Regions from separate parts of the Actinoallomurus oryzae genome, predicted to be linked through region 3. Evidence: riboswitches for the same ligand, from Rfam matches in the RefSeq annotation. Region 3 holds a riboswitch; each other region holds the start of a gene.

Region 1 (4,938 bases), on a different contig from region 3:
GCCGGTCGAGCTGATCAGCGCGCTGCCCGCCGCGGCCTCCGCCGACCCGCACCCGGTGATCCCCGACGCGCCGGCGTACGGCCAGCACGCCGCGACGTACGCCCACCGCGACCCCGAAGAGTCCTACCTGGCGATGGAGCCGTTCGGGCTGCGCGAGAACGACGTGCTGTTCTCGGTGTCGAAGACCTACGACCCGGTCGGCCTGCGCAACACGATCTTCCTTCCGCTGTTCACCGGCTCGTGCGCGATCCTCGACTCACGGCAGCGCTCGATCCCCCTGGTCGCCGAGGGGGTGCGGCGGCACCGTGCCAGCGTGTTGCTGTCGACGTCGGCGTTCCTGGGCCGCCTCGCGGCGGAGCGGCCGCAGGGCGACTTCGCGCCGCTGCGGCTCGCGGTCTCCCAGGGGACGGCGCCACCACCGAGCCGCGTCGAGCAGTGGCTCGGCTGCCCGGTGGTGACGCCGTAGGGTCAGCTCCCCGACCCCGCGTAGGTGCCGAAGCTCCAGAAGACGCCCTCGGGGTCGCGCACGGTGAAACCGCGCCCGTACGACTCGTCGAGCGGCTCCCGTACGACCGTGGCACCGGCCGCGCACGCCCGCTTGAACAGGCCGTCCACGTCATCGGTCACGACGTAGACCGATCCGGTGCCGGCCGGCAGACCGGCGATGGAGCTGTCCTCGCGGGAGGAGCTGCCGAGCATGACGCCGCCGCCGAGCGGCCAGCGGAGTTCGGCGTGGTCGACGCGGTCGCCGTTCTCATAGACGGCGACGCGTTCGAAGCCGAAGGCGTCGACCAGGAACCGGATGGCGGCGTGGGCGTCGGAGTAGCGGAACGACGGCCAGATCATGGTTTCGCTCATGGCCCTATCGTCCGCCGGGGTCCTCGCCTCCGTCTTGGATGAATGGGAGGTCCTCGCCGGTCAGCCACGCCGAGGGCGGGCAGCCGCAGAGCTCGTTCCACTCGCGCGCCAGGTGCGCCTGGTCATAGAAGCCGCACACGGCCGCGACCTCGGCGAGCGCCGGCCGGTCCGGCCGCGACAGCAGCCGCTTGGACCGCTGGAACCGTACGACGCGTGCCGTCTCCTTCGGCGTCAGGCCGTACTCGGCGGTGAACCGCGCGGCCAGGTGCCGCCGGCTCCAGCCGACCTCGGCGGCGATGTCCGCGACGCGCGCCCGGCCGCCGCTCCGTGTGATCAGCCGCCAGGCGTGGCGCAGCTCGTCCGGAGGCGCGCCCGGCCGGTCGGCGTCGTGGGACAGCACGTCGTCCAGGACGGCGAACCGTGCGGGCCACGACGGCGCCTCGGCCAGGCGTTCGACCAGCGGGCCCGTCCGCGTCCGCAGCAGCCCGTCGAGCGGGACGACCGCCGACGCCAGCTCGCCGGCCGGCATCCCCAGCAGCGCCCTGGCCCCCTGAGGGGTGAGGTCGAGCTGGACGCCGTACTGGTCGCCGTCGTGCTCGATCAGCACCGGGCGCGTGTGCATCCCCCCGGCGAGCGCCGCGAAATCCGCCGCGTCCGAATGACGGCCGGGCTGCGTCGTACGGGTCGGCTTGCCGAGGCTGAGCACCACGGTGACGTACTGCGAGGGCAACCCCCGGTGTGTGCCCGCCGGCAGACCCTCGTAGCGATAGCCGGAGTAGCGGGCGACCAGCGGCGCGACGCGCGCCGGCGGTGTCACGTCGGCACGCTCCGCGGTGAGAGCCGAGCTGCTCATGTCCACCACCGTAACCGCGACGAACGGCACGTAGCGCCCCTGCCGCGGCGAATCTCCCTCTCGTAGACTGGCCGCGCGACGGCGAGGGAGGGAACCCGGTGGGAGTCCGGGACTGTCCCGCAACTGTGATCGGTGAGTGCACCCGCGCGTACGGTAGCCCGGCTTCACGGCGACCTGCTGGAAGGCCGCGGGTGTGCGGTGACCCGAGAGTCAGGAGACTTCCCGCCGTCGGCGATCGGCACCCGAGCCGGGGCGAGGACCCCCGAGGGAAGGACCCACACGTGCGTGTCTTGCTGCTGTCCACCGCCGACACCGAGTTGCTGTCGGCCCGCTCCGCCGGGTACCTCACCGGCAACCCCACCCGGCTCGCCCTCGCCGACCTCGACGCCCTCTGCGCGGACGCCGACGCCGTCGTCGTCCGGCTCCTGGGTGGCCTGAAGACCTGGCGCGAGGGCGTGGAGGACCTGCGGCGGCGCGGCCTGCCGCTGGTCGCGCTGGGCGGCGAGGCCACGCCCGACGCCGAGTTGATGGCGCTGTCCACCGTTCCCGCCGGCGTCGCGGCCGAGGCCCTCGACTACCTGCGTGAGGGCGGCGTCGGCAACCTGCGCGAACTGCGCCGCTTCCTCGCCGGGATGCTGTCGCCGGGCGACGAGGAGCCCTGGGCGCCGCCGCAGCGGATGCCCGAGTACGGCGTGCACGGCGAGCACGAGACGCGGGCGGACCGGCCCACGGTGGGGATCGTCTTCTACCGGGCGCACGAGCTGTCCGGCAACACGGCGTTCGTCGACACGCTCTGCGAGCGGATCGAGGGGGCGGGCGGCAACGCCCTGCCGGTGTTCTGCGGCTCGCTCCGCTCCGCCGACGAGGGCCTGCTCGAGCTGCTCGGCCGTGCCGACGCGATCGTGGTCACCGTGCTCGCGGCCGGGGCCTCCGCCGAAGATGGGTGGGATGCCGGAGCGCTGGCGGGCCTGGACGTCCCGGTCATCCAGGGGATGTGCCTGACGACCTCGCGGGAGGTGTGGGAGGCCTCCGACGCGGCATTGTCGCCGATGGACGCGGCCATGCAGGTGGCCATCCCCGAGTTCGACGGACGGCTGATCTCGGTGCCGTTCTCCTTCAAGGAGGAGGGGCCCGACGGCATCCCGGTGTACGTCGCCGACCCCGAGCGCGCCGGCCGCGTCGCCGGCATCGCCGTGCGCCACGCACGGCTGCGGCACACGCCACCCGCCGAACGGAAACTCGCGATCGTGCTCTCGTCGTACCCGACCAAGCACGCGCGTGTCGGCAACGCGGTCGGCCTGGACACCCCGGTCTCGGCGGTACGCCTGCTGACCGCGCTCAAGGAGGCCGGCTACCAGGTCGGCGACCACCCCGCCGACGGCGACGAGCTGATCCACTCGCTCATCGCGGCGGGCGGCCACGACGTGGAGTGGCTGACCGAGGAACAGCTCCGCGCCGCGTCCGCCCGGGTGCCGCTGGAGGACTACGAACGCTGGTTCGCCTCGCTCCCGGACTCGCTGCGCGAGGCCGTACGGGAGCACTGGGGCGAGCCGCCGGGCGAGCTCTACACCGTGCCGGGAGGTCGGTCGGGGCAGGTTGGTCGGGAAGAAGCAGGTGACGAGATCGTGCTCGCGTCACTGCGGTTCGGGAACGTGCTGCTGATGATCCAGCCGCCGCGCGGCTTCGGGGAGAATCCGGTGGCGATCTATCACGACCCCGACCTGCCGCCGTCGCACCACTACCTGGCCGCCTACCGCTGGCTGGACGCGACCTTCGGCGCCGACGCCGTCGTCCACCTCGGCAAGCACGGCACGCTCGAATGGCTGCCCGGCAAGGGCCTGGGCCTGTCCGCGGAGTGCGCGCCCGACGCCGTACTGGGCGACCTGCCGCTGGTCTACCCGTTCATCGTCAACGACCCGGGCGAGGGGACCCAGGCCAAGCGCCGTGGCCACGCCGTCGTCGTCGACCACATGGTGCCGCCGATGGCCCGCGCGGACACGTACGGCGACCTGGCCAAGCTCGAACAGCTCCTGGACGAGTACGCCACGGTGCAGGCGCTGGACCCGGCCAAGCTGCCCGTCGTGCGCGCGCAGATCTGGACCCTCGTCCAGGCGGCCCAGCTCCACCAGGACCTGCACGTGTCCGACGAGCCGGACGCCGACGCCTTCGACGACTTCGTCCTGCACGTGGACGGGTACCTGTGCGAGGTCAAGGACGTGCAGATCCGCGACGGCCTGCACATCCTGGGCGACGCACCGGACCCGGAGCAGCGGGTCAACCTCGTGCTCGCGGTGCTGCGGGCCGCCCAGGTGTGGACCGGCGGATCCGGCGCGCTGCCGGGACTGCGCGCGGCCGTCGCCGCCCGGTACGGGCTGGAGGAGAAGGCGCTGCTGGCCGAGCCGGGCGCCCCGGCGGACGCGGGCGGCCTCACGGAGATCGCCGACGGCCCGGCCCGTACCGCCTCGGACGTCGTCGACCTGCTCGAGGCGGTCGCGCGGCGGCTCGTGGTCGGCATGGAGACCCTCGGGTGGGACGCGTCCAAGGCGCCGGCGGTCTGCGCCGAGGTGCTCGGGTCGGCGGATCCGGACGTCGTACGGCTGCTGGAGTTCGCGGCGCGCGAGGTCGTCCCGCGGCTGGAGGCCACGTCCGGCGAGATCGACGCCGTCCTGCACGCGCTGGACGGCGGGTACGTCCCGGCCGGACCCTCGGGTTCGCCGACGCGCGGCCTGGTCAACGTGCTGCCGACCGGGCGCAACTTCTACTCCGTCGACCCGAAGGCGATCCCCTCCCGCAACTCCTGGGAGGTCGGCGTCTCCCTGGCCGACTCGCTGATCGCCCGTCACCTCGCCGACACGGGGGAGTACCCGCGCAGCGTCGGCCTGACGGTCTGGGGCACCTCGGCGATGCGCACCCAGGGCGACGACATCGCCGAGGTCCTCGCGCTGATCGGCGTTCGGCCGGTGTGGGACGAGGCCTCCCGGCGGGTCACCGGCGTCGAGGTGGTCCCGCGCGAGGAGCTCGGCCGCCCGCGCATCGACGTGACGCTGCGCATCTCCGGCTTCTTCCGCGACGCGTTCCCGCACGTCATCACCCTCGTCGACGACGCGATCGCGGCCGTGGCCGAGCTGGACGAACCCGACAACCACCTGCGGGCGCACGCGTTGGAGGACGCACGCGAGCACGGCGACTGGCGGCGCGCCACGAGCCGCATCTTCGGCTCCAAACCG
Region 2 (4,938 bases), on a different contig from region 3:
CCGGGCTCGTACTCTCGCTGCACTACCGCCTCGCGGCCTCCGCGGCCAGCGCCATCCTGTGCGGAGCGCTTTTCCTGCTCACTCTCGCCGCCGTCCGCCTCGGCCACCTGATGGCCGTGTTCACCCGTAGACAGGCGGCCGGGCCGATCTGACGGCCGAACCGCACCGTCCGGACGAATATCACGACGAGGGGCGAGAAATGCGACCCGGTACGGGTCGGTGAGGGAATGCACCGCGCTCAACGCGGTTGCATCCTGATGCAGATCGATCTCGATCAACCATCGCGGCTCCCGCGATGTGGGCGGCGCCCGCCGGACCGGCAGAGACATGTTCGCAGCACGATCACCGGTTCGGCGGGCGCCGCGGTCTCATTTGGCGCGGGCCGCCTCGAAGCGCGCCGTGACGTCGCTCCAGTCGACCAGCGACCACAGCTTCTGGACGTAGTCGGGGCGTACGTTGCGGTACTGCAGGTAGTAGGCGTGTTCCCAGGCGTCGAAGACCAGCAGCGGCGTGGTGTTCATCCCGACGTTGCCGTGGTGGTCATAGACCTGCTCGACCACCAGCCGCCGGCCCAGCGGCTCCCAGGCCAGCACCCCCCAGCCCGACCCTTGAACGCCGGAGGTCGCGGTCGACAGCTGCTTGGCGAACGCGTCGAAGGATCCGAAGTGCTCATCGATCGCCGCGGCCAGCTCACCGTCGGGCCGGTCCCCGCCGTCCGGGGACAGGTTGTCCCAGAAGATCGTGTGCAGCACGTGCCCGGACAGGTTGAACGCGAACGTCTTCTCCAGCCCGACCAGACCCCCGAACCGCTCGGACTCCCGGGCCTCCTCCAGCCGCTCCAAGGTGTCGTTGGCGCCCTTGACGTACGCGGCGTGGTGCTTGGAGTGGTGCAGCTCCAGGATCTCCCCGGTGATCGCGGGCTCCAGCGCCGCGTAGTCGTAGGGCAGATCCGGCAGTGAGTAGGTAGCCATGGGAGCACTATTGCAAATAGGTTGCAGCTACATCAAGCTTGCAATTACTCGCCACTGCACGCGTGTGCGAGCCCCCATGTCACGCGGCCCGTGGACGGCACCGGTGGTGACCGTCCCGCCAGGTTTAAGCCAGCCGCTCCGCGGGTGCCGAGTGCGGCGTTGACGGCCTGGCCGAGTTCGGCGCGCAGGTGGGTGCATTCGCGTACCGGATCCGCTTTCGGGCAGGTGAGCAGGTGTTCCAGGAGTTGCTGGGCGGCCTGCAGGTCGTGGATCCGCTTCGTGATCGTCTCGATTGAGGCGATCAATACCTCTCGCCCCGAGGGCTCGCCCGAGTCCGGGGTCTCGGCGATCAGCGCGGCGGTGCCGGTCAGGCTGACCAGACCGCGGTGGTGCAGTCGCTGGATGAGCGCGAGGCGGCGCAACTCCGCCTGACCGTAGTGGCGCACGTTCCCCCGGCGCTCGGCCGCGGGGAGTAGGCCGAGGTCGTCGTAGTACCGCAGCGTCGATACCGGCACATCGAAGCATCGGGCGACCTGGCTGATCGAGTAGCGCTCGTCTTCCACCCCCGTCATCTTGCACTCAAGCCGACTTGAGCGTGCAGCGTTGTCGCCCATCGCCCCGAGAGACGTGATGGAGGTAGGCGATGAATATCGAGGAAGTGCCGGTGCTGGTGGTGGGCGGCGGGCCGGTCGGCCTGACGACGGGGATGTTCCTCGCCCACTGGGGCGTCCGGCCACTGGTCATCGAGAAGCGAGACGCGATATCCACGGTGCCGCGTGCGAGCACGAGCCTTCGCACCCTGGAGGTCTTCCGCTCCGTCGGCCTGGGACCGGTGCTGGAGCAGGTCGGCTGGGAGGGCGGCCCTCCCCTGCGGACGGTGTTCAAGGACCGTGGGCTCGGCGTCACCCTCCACGAAGGACGGCTGCCTGCGCCGTACGCCGAGCGGCTCAAGACCTGCAGCCCGGTGAACCCACGCCTCGTCCTGACCCACGACCAGGTTCAGCGCCTGGCGCTGGCGGAACTCCGGCGCCACGGCGGCGAGGTCCGGTTCGGCGTACGGCTGGTCGACCTCGCCGCCCATACCGATCACGTACGTGCACGGGTCGTCGATGTCGCCACGGGCCAGGAACGACAGGTCAGGGCCGCTTACCTCATCGGCGCCGACGGGGCCGGCAGCGACGTGCGCGCCAGGCTGGGGATCACCATGCCCGACCGCAGCGTCATCTCCCATCTGAACACCGCGTTCTTCCGCGCCGATCTCGGGCCCGTCCTGCGGGATTGGGGGACGCACATGTGCTTCGTGCGCAACGACGCGGTCTACGCCACGTTGATGTCGAAGAACGGCCTGGACCAGTGGTCCTCGCACATCATGGACTATCCGGGCAAGCCGGACGGTCTCGCCGACCTGACCGAGGCAAAGACGCTTGAACTGCTGTCAGCCGCGATCGGGGACGGAACGATCCCCATCGAACTGCACACCGTCAACGCGTGGGAGGCCGCCATCGGCATGGCCTCCTCCTTCCGGCAAGACCGCGTCTTCCTGGCCGGTGACGCCGCCCATGTACAAAGCTCGGCAGGCGGACTCGGCATGAACACCGGAATCCAGGACGGGCACAACCTCGCCTGGAAGCTCGCCGCGGTCCTGCACGGGCCGTTCACCCCGGCGCTCCTGCGCACCTACGAACCCGAACGCCAGGCCGCCGCCCGGGCCTCCCTGTCTCTCTCCCGCCGAATGCATCAGGGCTACCAGTCGCTGGAAGGCGACCCGGACACTCTGTACGACAAAGCCGCCGTCGACTACCTGCGAGGCATGATGTTCTACGGCTATCCCCCACACGACGGCACCATCAATGTCCTGGACGACATCGTCCGGCCCGGCCACCGCTTCCCGCACCGCTGGACAAGCCCCGCCGGCCAGGTCTCCACGCTCGACCTGATCGGCTCGCACTGGACCCTCTTCACCCCAGCCGATCGCCGGCGATGGCGAACGGTGACCGGTTCAGCCGGCGTCGACCTGCCCGTCCACGTGCTTCCCACGATGGACGACACCGCCCTCGTCAGGCCCGACGGCTTCGTGGCCTGGCACGGCACCTCACGAAAGTCGCTCCTCGACGCTCTCCATGACCTGGGACTGAGGCACCAGTGACCGACACGCCCTGACGACTCTGCGCGGCGGGTGCATGATCAACCAGCCTTGCAGGCTTCGTGCTTCCGTCGTACGTTGTGAGCGCCGTGGTGTTCGGGAAGCCGGTGAAGGACCGGCGCGGCCCTCGCCACTGTGATCGGGTGCACTGTCCACGCATGCCACTGGGCCCGTTGGGCCTGGGAAGGCGGGCGGTGCGAGACCCGTCAGCCAGGAGACCGGCCACGGCACCGACGCAGTCGTCCACGAGGTGCTGGAAGGCGAACCATGACCTCCCGTCTGTCCACGGTCCTTTCCGCGTTGAGCAGACGGGACTGGCTCCGTCTCGCCGGGCTGCTCGGCGTCATCGCCGCGCTGCACGTCGTCGCCTGGGGCGTGCTGATTCTGCTGGTCGCGCCCCAGCATTACACGATCGGCACCAAGGTCTTCGGCGTCGGTCTGGGCGTCACCGCATACACCCTGGGCATGCGCCATGCCTTCGACGCGGATCACATCGCCGCGATCGACAACACCACCCGCAAACTGATGGCCGACGGCAAGCGCCCTGTGTCGGTCGGGTTCTGGTTCGCGCTCGGACACTCGAGCATCGTCATCGCGATGGCCGCGCTCATCACCCTGGGCACGCACATCGCCGGCACTCTCATGAACCAGGACTCTGAGACCCATCAGACACTCGGGCTGATCGGTACGAGCATCTCCGGCGGCTTCCTCTATCTGATCGCCTTCCTCAACCTGCTCGCCCTGATCGGCATCCTGGCGGTCTGGCGCACGATGCGCCGTGGCGAGTTCGACGAGCAGGCGCTGGAGGCACGGCTGGACCAGCGCGGTTTGTTCAACCGCTTCCTCGGCCGCCTCCTGCGCGCCATCGGCCACCCCGCCCAGATGTATCCGATCGGCCTGCTGTTCGGCCTCGGCTTCGACACCGCCACCGAGATCACCGTGCTCGTCCTGGCCGGCAGCGGCGCCGCCGGCGGCCTGCCCTGGTACGCCATCCTCATCCTGCCCGTGCTCTTCGCCGCCGGAATGAGCCTGTTCGACACTCTCGACGGCACCTTCATGAACTTCGCCTACCACTGGGCCTTCGCCAACCCGGTCCGCAAGGTCTACTACAACCTCACCATCACCGGCCTGTCGGTCGCCGTCGCGTTCGTCATCGGCACCATCGAAATCGTCGGCCTGCTCCACGACGACGCAGGCCTGGACAGCCCGGTGACCAACTGGGTCGCCGGGCTGAACCTGGACAACGTCGGCTTCATCATCGTCGGCCTGTTCGTCGCCGTCTGGGCCGCCGCGATCGCCTACTGGCGGCTGGCCAAGGTCGAGAACCGGTGGACCTCACGACCCGACGAGGGCTGACGCGTCGTTCATCGGTTTTCCGGGATACGGCGGCTGACATCGGCGGCGTAGGTCATCCAGTCGCCGGAGGATGCGCGTTGCCGTTGGACTGCGAATTTGATGTGGATGCCGAGCATGCGGGCGAGGATGGCGGCGGGGACCTCGGTGGCGAGTTGGAAGAGGCGGTGGAACGGGTGGGGCCGGGCTGGATGCCGATCTGGTGGAGGCGTTCGGCGAGGCGGTAGAGGCTGATCGGCCGGCCGGGGCGGCCCCACGGGTCATCCTTCCCGCGGGCGCCGCTCGGGCTGAGCGTCAGATCGGGATGTTCTTCGTGGCAGGGCCGGGGAGGTTCTTCAGGTCGTTCGAGGGCGGCGTGGTGATCGAGACCGGGGTGTCGAAGGTGGAGTAGTTCATGGTCGCGTTGATCCGGTGCTTCGCCCCGCGTTTGCCGACCATGTTGACCTTGCGGACCAGTTGGTGGTCGTCGAT
Region 3 (4,938 bases):
GCGCTGCACGCCTACACACTCGGTTCGGCCCGCGCCGCGTTCGAGGAGCGCCGCAAGGGCAGCATCACCCCCGGCAAGCTCGCGGACCTCGCCGTACTGTCCGCGGATCCCACGTCCACCGCCACCGAGGACATCGCCGGCATCCGCGTGCTGGCCACCCTCGTCGGCGGACGGCTCGAGGAGGTCTGATGCCCGTACGACCCGCGGAACCCGCCGACTTCGAGGAGATCTGCGCCCTGCTGCTGGCCCACGCCGCGCACGAAGGCGTCGCCGACCGGGTGCGGCTGGACCGGCAGGAGACCTACGAGGCGCTGTTCGGGGAGCATCCGGTCGCCTGGGCCCACATCGCCTCGCCGCCGGACGAACCGGACGCCGTCGCCGGGTTCGCGCTGTGGTACCCGACGTTCTCCTCCTGGGACACCCGGCCCGGCATCTGGCTGGACGACCTGTACATCAAACCCGAGTACCGGCGGTACGGCCTCGGCCGCGAGCTGCTGTCCGCCCTGCGGTCGCTGACCCGCGGCCGCCTCGAATGGGACGTCGCGCACGGCAACGACGCGGCGGAGAGCTTCTACCGGAGCATCGGCGCCGAGCCCGTCGGCGGCTGGACCCGCTACCGGTGGAACGTCCGGTGAGCCGGCCGCCCCAGCCCGACGGCCGGGTCCGCGCCGCCGCGGTGGCGCTGTTCGCCGCCAAGGGCTTCCACGGGACGGGCATCCGTGAGCTGGCCGACGCGGCCGGCCTGTCCTCGGCGACGCTCTACCACTACATGGGGACCAAGGAAGACCTGCTCGTCGACATCATGCAGACGAGCCTGGACCGGCTGCTCACCGCGGCGGGCCAGGTCCTGACGGAGTCACCCTCACCGGTGGCCGCGATGAACGGCCTGGTGCAGACCCACGTCGTGGCTCACGCTCTGCGGCGGTCCGAAACGCTCGTGGTCGACACCGAGCTGCGCGCGCTCTCGCCGGAGCGCCGCCGTCCGATCGTCGCGCTCCGCGACGAGTACGAGGACCTGTGGGAATCGGTCATCGAGAAGGGCCAGGCGGCCGGCACGTTCCAGGTCCCGGACCCCTCGGTGGCACGGCTCGCCCTGCTGCAGATGTGCAGCGGCGTCGCCAACTGGTACACCTCGGGCGGCCGGCACGCCCTCGCCGAAGTCGCCGAGACGCACGCCCACCTGTCCCTGGCCATGCTCGGCGCCGCACCGGACCCCGGCCTGCCGCCCGCCGGCCACTACATCCGCCTGGTCACCGGCGTCTGGGGCGACGACGCCACCGCGGGCTGAGACACGCCCTAGGAGGCACGGCCAGGCGGCGCAGCACTCCCTGACCGGCGGTCGCCGTCTCGGCCCCGCGCGGGTCGAGCGGTTCGTCGTCACCGGGAAAGCGGGCCTGCCGGGTCGCGGCGGTGGCCGCGTGGGTGACCAGCAGAGACGAACGGCCATGGGGTGCGACCTCCCGCGATGTTGACGGTCCGGAACGCCGGTCGTACGCTCCGGACGAACGTGATGGTAAGAGGAAGCCGGTGCAAATCCGGCGCGGTCGCGCCACTGTGATCCGGCCCACGGGCCGGGAAGTCAGACCCTCCGCCGTCAGAAGCGCTCCACCCGTGACAGGGACGCCGGATCCCTTTAGGAGGCTCTTGCGATGACCACCTCGACGCTGCCCACCACCCGTACGACACCCCTCGTCGTGCCGGGCGCCCGGGCCGCTCTGTGGCTGTTCGGCACCGTGCTGCTCTGCCTGGCCGCGTACTACTTCATCGGCGTCGACCAGGGCGCCACCTCGGTGTTCGGCGACAACATGTACATCCACGAGTTCGTGCACGACGCGCGTCACTTCCTCGGGTTCCCCTGCCACTGATCCCGCGACACCGCACCCGAAGGAGTACGCCGTGGAACGGCGATTCATCGTGCGTGGGCTGCTCGTTGGCGCGATCGGAGGGATCCTGGCGTTCGTCTTCGCCCGGATCTTCGCCGAGCCGCAGATCCAGGCGGCCATCGACTACGAGAGCGGGCGCGACGCCGCCCAGGCCCTGCTCGACAGGGCGGCGGGCATCACCCCCGAGGCCGCGGGGTCGGACCTCTTCAGCCGTACGGTCCAGGCCAACGTGGGGATCGGCGCCGGCGTCATCGTGTTCGGTGCCGCGATGGGCGGCCTGTACGTGGTGGCCTACCTGCTGGCCTGCGGCCGCACCGGGAACCTGCGGCCACGGACGCTGGCGCTGCTGGTCGCCCTCGGCGGCTTCCTGGGCTTCTACCTGATCCCCTTCGTCAAGTACCCGGCCAACCCGCCCGCGATCGGCCACGAGGAGACGATCCGCGCGCGGGGCGGCCTGTACCTGCTGATGGTCGGGTTCTCCATCGCGTTCCTGGTCCTGGCGGTCTTGCTGTTCTCCTTCCGCCTGTACTCGGTGGCCGCCCAGGCGATCATGTGGGCCGCGATCGGCCTGTGCTTCGCGCCGATGGCCGAACGCCTGCTCGCCCGTGCGGCCGGTGAACCCCGGTCCGTGGAGGCACCGGCCACGGCATAAGGCCCGAGCGAGAAGACTCCCGGCAGGTCGGCCGCCGGGAGTCTTCGGCATGCCCGCGTACAGGGGCACAGCGATGACGCACCCAACATCTAGGGGTGCTGTGGTGTGGATGCCACTACATGTATGGTTCTCGTGTTCCTTGTGTGCCTGTTGCCTCTGCGGCAATCGGTGCCAGAGGGAACCCAGTGAAAGAAGCTCGCGAGGAAGAGAGCACGTGACACAACAGCTCATCGCGCCGCCCGCGTCGGACGGCGATCCGGAGCGCACGCTCGCCGTGGAGATCGAGCGTGCCTGCGCCGGTCTGCCGGACGCCGACCCGCTCCGCGTCGGCGACGCCGGCGACCTGGCCGAGGCCGTACGACGGGCCGCCGCGCTGGTGATCACCGACCCTGCCTACTCGACGGTGGCGGCGCGCCTGCTGGCCCGGTCGATCGCCGAGGAGACCGGGCCGGTGACGTTCACCGAGTCCATCGCGGCGGCCTATGAGCAGGGGCTGCTGAACGAGGAGACCGCCGGGTTCGTCGCGCGCGAGGCGGCGGCGCTGGACGCCCTGGTGGACCACGGCGCGGACGACCGGTTCACCTACTTCGGGCTGCGTACGGTCTATGACCGGTACCTGCTGCGGCATCCGACGACGCGGCGGGTGCTGGAGCGGCCCCAGCACTTCTTCCTGCGCGTGGCGTGCGGACTGGCCGAGAACGTGGGGGAGGCCGCCGAGCTGTACGGGCTGATGTCGCGGCTGGCGTACCTGCCGAGCTCGCCGACGCTGTTCAACTCCGGCGCCGCCCGCCCGCAGCTGTCCTCCTGCTTCCTGCTCGACTCACCGCGCGACGAGCTGGAGGCGATCTACGAGCGGTACGGGCAGGTCGCGCGGCTCAGCAAGTACGCGGGCGGGATCGGGATCTCCTGGAGCCGGGTCCGCAGCCGGGGATCGCTGATCCGGGGCACGAACGGGCACTCGAACGGGATCGTGCCGTGGCTGCGGACCCTGGACGCGTCGGTCGCCGCCGTCAACCAGGGCGGGCGGCGCAAGGGCGCCGCGTGCGTCTACCTCGAACCCTGGCACGCCGACGTCGAGGAGTTCCTCGAACTGCGCGACAACACCGGCGAGGACGCGCGGCGTACGCACAACCTCAACCTGGCCAACTGGGTGCCGGATGAGTTCATGCGCCGGGTCGAGGCCGATGAGGTGTGGTCGCTGTTCGACCCGAAGGAGGTGCCGGAGCTGGTCGACCTGTGGGGCGAGGAGTTCGACCGGGCGTACCGGGCGGCCGAGGCCGACGGCCGGTCCGTGCGCCAAATCCCGGCGCGGCGGCTGTACGGCGCGATGATGCGCACCCTCGCGCAGACCGGCAACGGCTGGATGACGTTCAAGGACGCGGCCAACCGCGCCTGCAACCAGACCGCCGAGCCCGGCAACGTGGTGCACCTGTCGAACCTGTGCACCGAGATCCTGGAGGTCACCGACGACTCCCAGACCGCGGTGTGCAACCTCGGCTCGATCAACCTCGCCGCGCACCTGACCGACGACGGGGTCGACTGGGCGGGTCTGCAGGCGACGGCCCGTACGGCGGTGCGGTTCCTGGACCGTACGATCGACCGCGGCCTCTACCCGACGCCGGAGGCCGCGAACGCGAACCGGCGGTGGCGGCCGGTCGGGCTCGGCGTGATGGGTCTGGCGGACGTGTTCTTCCGGCTCCGGCTGCCCTTCGACTCGGCCGAGGCGCTGGCCCTGTCCACCCGCATCGCCGAGGAGATCGCGCTCGCGGCGTACGGGGAGTCGGCGGCGCTGGCGGCCACGTACGGCCCACATCCCGAGTACGGCCGGACCCGCGCCGCTCGCGGCGTCCTGCACCCGGACCACTGGCCGGACGCCGCGCCGGTGCACGCCGCCGAGTGGGACGCGCTGCGCGCCCGGATCGGGCAGGTCGGGCTGCGCAACTCGCTGCTGGTGGCGATCGCGCCGACCGCGACCATCGCCTCCATCGCGGGCTGCTTCGAGTGCATCGAGCCGCAGGTGTCCAACGTCTTCAAACGCGAGACGCTGTCGGGGGAGTTCCTGCAGATCAACACCTACCTGGTGGCGGACCTGAAGAAGCGGGGACTGTGGACGCCGCGGGTCCGCGACGCGATCAAGCGCGCCGACGGCTCGGTGCAGGGGATCGAGGAGCTCCCCGGCGACCTGCGCGCCCTGTACCGGACCGCGTGGGAACTCCCGCAGAAGGCGCTGATCGACCTGGCCGCCGCCCGGACGCCGTACGTGGACCAGGCCCAGTCGCTGAACCTGTTCATGGCGAGCCCGACCATCGGCAAGCTGTCCTCGATGTACGCCTACGCGTGGCGCTCGGGCCTGAAGACCACCTACTACCTGCGGTCACGCCCGGCGACGCGTATCGCCCAGAC
Region 4 (4,938 bases), on a different contig from region 3:
AGGTCACGAAGCCGTGCACGAGGGCCGCGACCGACCGGCCGGCGGAGGCGGCGTCCACGACCAGCACCACCGGGGCGCCGAGCAGCTTGGCGACGTGGGCGGTCGAGGCGAACTCCCCCGCACCTGCCGCGCCGTCGTACAGGCCCATCACGCCCTCGACGACGGCGATGTCCGCGTCGCGCGCGCCGTGCAGGAACAGCGGCTCGACGAGGTCCTCGGCGGTCAGCCACGGGTCGAGGTTGCGGCCCGGCCGCCCGGCGGCGAGCGCGTGGTACCCCGGATCGATGTAGTCCGGCCCCACCTTGTGCGGCGAGACGTCGAGGCCCTGCGCGGCCAGCGCGGCGATCAGCCCGGTGGCGACGGTCGTCTTGCCGCTCCCGGACGTGGGGGCGGCGACCACGAGCCGCGGGATCACCACTCGATGCCCTTCTGGCCCTTCTGCCCGGCGTCCATGGGGTGCTTGACCTTGCCCATCTCGGTGACCAGGTCGGCGATCTCCAGGAGCCGGGGGTCGGCGTCGCGGCCGGTGACGATGACGTGCTGGTGGCCGGGGCGCGCCGCCAGCGTGGCGACCACGTCGTCCACGTCCACCCAGCCCCACTTCATCGGGTAGGTGAACTCGTCCAGGACGTAGAGCTTGTAGGTCTCGGCGGCGAGGTCGCGCTTGATCTGCTCCCAGCCCTCGCGGGCGTCCGCGGCGTGGTCGTCCTCCGTGCCGGGCCGCTGGATCCACGACCAGCCCTCGCCCATCTTGTGCCAGGCGACCGTCCCGCCCTCGCCGGACGCGCCGAGCACGCGCAGCGCGCGCTCCTCGCCGATGCGCCACTTGGCGGACTTGACGAACTGGAACACCCCGATCGGCCAGCCCTGGTTCCAGCCGCGCAGCGCCAGCCCGAAGGCGGCGGTCGACTTGCCCTTGCCCTGGCCGGTATGGACGATCACGAGCGGGCGGTTGCGCCGCTGCCGCGTGGTCAGCCCGTCGTCCGGCACGCTCTCCGGCTTGCCTTGTGGCATCAGGCGACCCTCCGATCGCGTACGACGCCGGCCAGGCCGTCGGCGGGCAGGTCCTCCAGGCGGACGAGTTCGGCGCCGAGGCGTTCGGCGAGGCGGGCCGCGAGGCCGAGGCGCACCGGGCCGCTCTCGCAGTCGACCACCACCGAGGCGGCATCCCGCAGCAGGGCGGCGGCGCGCAGCGCGTCGTCGACCGAGCCGTGCGTCGCGCGGCCGTCGGTGACGATGACGACGAGCGGGCGCCGTGCCGGGTCGCGCAGGTGCTCGGCGCGCAGCACGCCGGCGGCCCGCAGCAGCCCGGCGGCGAGCGGCGTACGGCCTCCCGTCGGCAGGTCCTCCAAGCGGCGCGCGCCGGCCTCGACCGAGGAGGTCGGCGGCAGCGCCGTCTCGGCGTCGCGACCCCGGAAGGTGACCAGGCCGACCTTGTCGCGCCGCTGGTAGGCATCGAGGAGCAGGCTGAGCACGGCGCCCTTGACCGCGCGCATGCGCCGCCGGGCCGCCATCGAGCCGCTGGCGTCGACGACGAACAGCACGAGGTTGCCCTCACGGCCCTCGCGGACCGGTTCGCGGATGTCGTCGGCGCGAATCACCAGGCCCGGTCCGCTGCGTCCGCGCGACCGCTGATGGGGCGCGGCGGCGAAGAGGGTGCCGGCGAGGTGCACGGTGCGAAAGCCCGGCCGGGCGCCGGTCGTACGGCCGTACGGGGTGCGCGAGCGGGAGCGGCGGCCGGGCGCGCCCTCGCCGATGCCCGGCACGACGAACAGCCGCGGCCGGTAGGCGGCGTCGGCCGGGGAGGTCTTCAGCCGGTCGGCGCCGGACGCCGCGTTGCCCGACAGCGCCTGGCCGATGTCGACCAGGGCCCCCTCGGCCGGCAGGTCCACCGCGTCGGGCAGGGGCGTGCCGGAACCCGGGCCGTCGGGATCGGTGTCCGGGTCGGGTTCGGGCTCGGGCTCGGGGTCCTCGGTGGTGATCTCCGAGCCGTCCTCCTCGGCCGGCGGCCGAGGCTCGGGGACCGGCGGCGAGGGAGGCTTCGGCCGGCTGGAGCCGGGCCGTGGGTCCTCCTCGGTGTCGTAGTCGCCGGTGCGGTCCAGCACGTCGTCGAGCCGGTCCTCGTCCAGGCCGGGCGCGTCGAAGGGGTCACGGCGCCGCCGGTGCGGCAGCGCGAGGCGCGCGGCGAGGCGTACGTCGGCGGGCGTGACGGCGCCGCGGTCGTGCCAGGCGGCCAGCGCGATCGCGGCGCGGGCCATCACCAGGTCGGCCCGGAGCCCGTCGACCTCGAACTCCGCGCAGACCGCGGTGATCTGCCGCAGCGCGCCGTCGGACAGCACGACCTCGGGGAGACGGTCGCGGGCGGCCCGGATGTGCCAGGCCAGCTCGGCGTCGGCGCGCGCCCAGTCGGCCGTGAACCCGGCCGGGTCGGCCTCGTAGGCGAGGCGCCGGCGTACGACCTCGGCGCGCTCGTCGGGGTCACGCGTGGCGGCGACCTCGGCGGTCAGCCCGAACCGGTCGAGCAGCTGCGGGCGCAGCTCGCCCTCCTCGGGGTTCATGGTGCCGACGAGCAGGAACCGGGAGGCGTGCCGCACCGAGACGCCCTCGCGCTCGACGTAGGACTGCCCCATCGCCGCGGCGTCCAGCAGCAGGTCCACCAGGTGGTCGTGGAGGAGGTTCACCTCGTCGACGTAGAGCACGCCCCGGTGCGCGGCGGCGAGCAGGCCGGGCTGGTAGGCGCGCACCCCCTCGGTGAGCGCCCGCTCGATGTCCAGCGAGCCGACGAGGCGGTCCTCCGACGCGCCGACCGGGAGCTCGACGAGCCGGGCGGGGCGCTCCTGCCGTTCCGCGTCGTCGTGCGGGCCGTCGGGGCACTCGGGGTCGGGCGCGTCCGGGTCGCAGGAGAACCGGCAGCCCGCCACGGCGGAGATGGCCGGCAGCAGCCCGGCGAGCGCACGGACGATGGTCGACTTCGCGGTGCCCTTCTCGCCGCGTACGAGGACGCCGCCGACCGACGGCGACACCGCGTTGATCAGCAGGGCGAGCTTGAGGTCCTCGAGCCCCGCCACGGCGGAGAACGGGTAGGTGTTCACCCGGTGTTCGTCCTTCCTCGGGTTGCGCGCCCGTAGGTGGCCTGCAGGTGGCGGCCGGAGTCTCCTGGCTCCCGGATCGTCACCCGCCCTCGGCCTTCCGGCTTACGCCGTGGCCGTCGGTGAGGGCGAACTCCCCGGTCACAGTTGCGCGACAGCCCCGGAGTCTCACCGGGTTCCTCCGCGTACCGCCGACGCACAGCATCGCACACAGCCGATCCGTCCTCGACAGGTGTGTGCCGGTCTGTTCCTGTTTGAATGGAACACGTTCTACTTCTTCCGGAGGTGCGCATGAGGCTCGGCATCAACCTCGGCTACTGGCAGCGGGACCCCGTGGACGACACCGAAACCGTGCTCGCCGCCGAGCGCCTGGGCTATGACCAGGTCTTCACCGCGGAGGCGTACGGATCGGACGCCTTCACCACGCTGACCTGGTACGGCGCGCGCACCTCGCGGATCGGCCTGGGCACGGCGGTGACGCAGATGTCGGCACGCACCCCGGCCGCCACCGCCATGCACGCGCTGACCCTCGACGCGCTGTCCGGCGGACGGCTCACGCTCGGGCTCGGCGCGTCCGGGCCGCAGGTGGTGGAGGGCTGGTACGGCGTGCCGTTCGCCCGTCCGCTCGCTCGCACCCGCGAGTACGTCCAGATCCTGCGCGACGTGTGGCGACGCGCCGACCCGGTGACCAGTCCCGGCCCGCACTACCCGCTGCCGCTGCGGTCGTACGGGGTGGGCGACGGGGTGACGGGCCTGGGCAAACCGCTGAAGTCGATCGCGCACCCGGTCCGCCCGGACATCCCGGTCTACCTCGGCGCGGAGGGCCCGAAGAACGTCGCGCTATCGACCGAGATCGCCCAGGGCTGGCTGCCGCTGTTCGTCGACCCGGAGCGCATCGAACCGGTCTTCGGCGCGTCACTGCGCGACCGCCCGGACGGCTTCGAGATCGCCGCGACCGTCACCACGATCGTCACCGACGACCTGACGGCCGCGCTGGAGGTGGCCAAGATCCCGCTGGCGTTCTACATCGGCGGCATGGGCGCCCGCGACCGCAACTTCCACCTGGACCTGATCGGCCGGCTGGGGTACGCCGAGGAGGCCGCGCGGGTGCAGGACCTGTTCCTCGCGGGCCGCCGGGACGAGGCGGTCAAGGCCGTCCCGGACGCCCTGGCCGACGCCATCTCCCTGCTCGGCCCCCTGGGCCGCATCCGCGAACGGCTGGAGCTGTGGCTGGACTCCCCCGTGACCACCCTGCTGATCGCCGGCGTGAAGGACGAACCGACCCTCAAGGCGATCCGCGCCATGGTACCCGCGTAAGCGCCGGCGCCCTATCCAGAACGAGCGGGCCGTTCTCCCGGCTTGTCAGCACCCCGACCTTCGTCACCCACCGTTGTGGGACGTAGCGTCGAGTAGAGGATCTGGTCGTGCCAGTGTCCGGCGCGCCACTGGGCCTGGCGGAGGACGCCCTCGCGTTCGAAGCCCGCCTTCTCCAGGGCCCGCTGCTCGGCGAGGTTGCCGCTGTCGGTGAAGGCCTGGATCCGCTGGGCACGCGTGTGGTCGAACAGGTAGGCCACCAGGAGCCGTTGCGCCTCCGTGCCGATCCCCCGGCCCTGACGGCTCGGCCGCAGCCCGATCGCGACGGTCCAGCACCACGACGTCTCCGGACGCCCCCACGAACTCTTGAACCACTCGACCCGGCCCGCGACGTCGCCGCCCTCTTCACAGACCGTGAGAGTGCCGCCGTCCGGCGTGAGCAGGCCCGTCTCGGCGAAGCGGCGCCGCAGGTCGACGGGGCTGCGGTACCCGAACCACTGATGGACGCCGGTCCCCTCGGGACCTGAGAACTCGG

The links. Region 3 has a riboswitch for cobalamin ahead of ABEA10_RS27395 (CbtB domain-containing protein). Riboswitches for the same ligand answer to the same signal wherever they lie in the genome.
Region 1: it holds a riboswitch for cobalamin, as region 3 does, so the genes downstream of both, cobN (cobaltochelatase subunit CobN) here and ABEA10_RS27395 (CbtB domain-containing protein) in region 3, are expected to answer to the same signal.
Region 2: it holds a riboswitch for cobalamin, as region 3 does, so the genes downstream of both, nicT (Nickel transporter NicT) here and ABEA10_RS27395 (CbtB domain-containing protein) in region 3, are expected to answer to the same signal.
Region 4: it holds a riboswitch for cobalamin, as region 3 does, so the genes downstream of both, ABEA10_RS35485 (magnesium chelatase subunit D family protein) here and ABEA10_RS27395 (CbtB domain-containing protein) in region 3, are expected to answer to the same signal.

Annotation. Positions count from the first base shown of each region.
Region 1 is NZ_BAABHF010000045.1:117,464-122,401, reverse strand. Features, by position in the region: gene ABEA10_RS35695 (AMP-binding protein) at 1-466, shown strand, start outside; gene ABEA10_RS35690 (VOC family protein) at 469-858, opposite strand; gene ABEA10_RS35685 (helix-turn-helix domain-containing protein) at 863-1,711, opposite strand; cobalamin riboswitch at 1,800-1,932, shown strand; gene cobN (cobaltochelatase subunit CobN) at 1,993-4,938, shown strand, end outside.
Region 2 is NZ_BAABHF010000016.1:184,121-189,058, forward strand. Features, by position in the region: gene ABEA10_RS11530 (metal ABC transporter permease) at 1-152, shown strand, start outside; gene ABEA10_RS11535 (superoxide dismutase) at 369-971, opposite strand; gene ABEA10_RS11540 (MerR family transcriptional regulator) at 1,016-1,543, opposite strand; gene ABEA10_RS11545 (FAD-dependent monooxygenase) at 1,615-3,117, shown strand; cobalamin riboswitch at 3,188-3,355, shown strand; gene nicT (Nickel transporter NicT) at 3,382-4,470, shown strand; gene ABEA10_RS11555 (SCO4651 family lipoprotein) at 4,762-4,938, opposite strand, start outside.
Region 3 is NZ_BAABHF010000029.1:4,265-9,202, reverse strand. Features, by position in the region: gene ABEA10_RS27410 (amidohydrolase) at 1-189, shown strand, start outside; gene ABEA10_RS27405 (GNAT family N-acetyltransferase) at 189-635, shown strand; gene ABEA10_RS27400 (TetR/AcrR family transcriptional regulator) at 632-1,288, shown strand; cobalamin riboswitch at 1,456-1,610, shown strand; gene ABEA10_RS27395 (CbtB domain-containing protein) at 1,650-1,865, shown strand; gene ABEA10_RS27390 (CbtA family protein) at 1,897-2,535, shown strand; gene ABEA10_RS27385 (ribonucleoside-diphosphate reductase subunit alpha) at 2,750-4,938, shown strand, end outside.
Region 4 is NZ_BAABHF010000045.1:72,984-77,921, forward strand. Features, by position in the region: gene ABEA10_RS35475 (cobyrinic acid a,c-diamide synthase CobB) at 1-415, opposite strand, end outside; gene cobO (cob(I)yrinic acid a,c-diamide adenosyltransferase) at 412-1,014, opposite strand; gene ABEA10_RS35485 (magnesium chelatase subunit D family protein) at 1,014-3,092, opposite strand; cobalamin riboswitch at 3,150-3,271, opposite strand; gene ABEA10_RS35490 (LLM class F420-dependent oxidoreductase) at 3,381-4,406, shown strand; gene ABEA10_RS35495 (GNAT family N-acetyltransferase) at 4,418-4,938, opposite strand, start outside.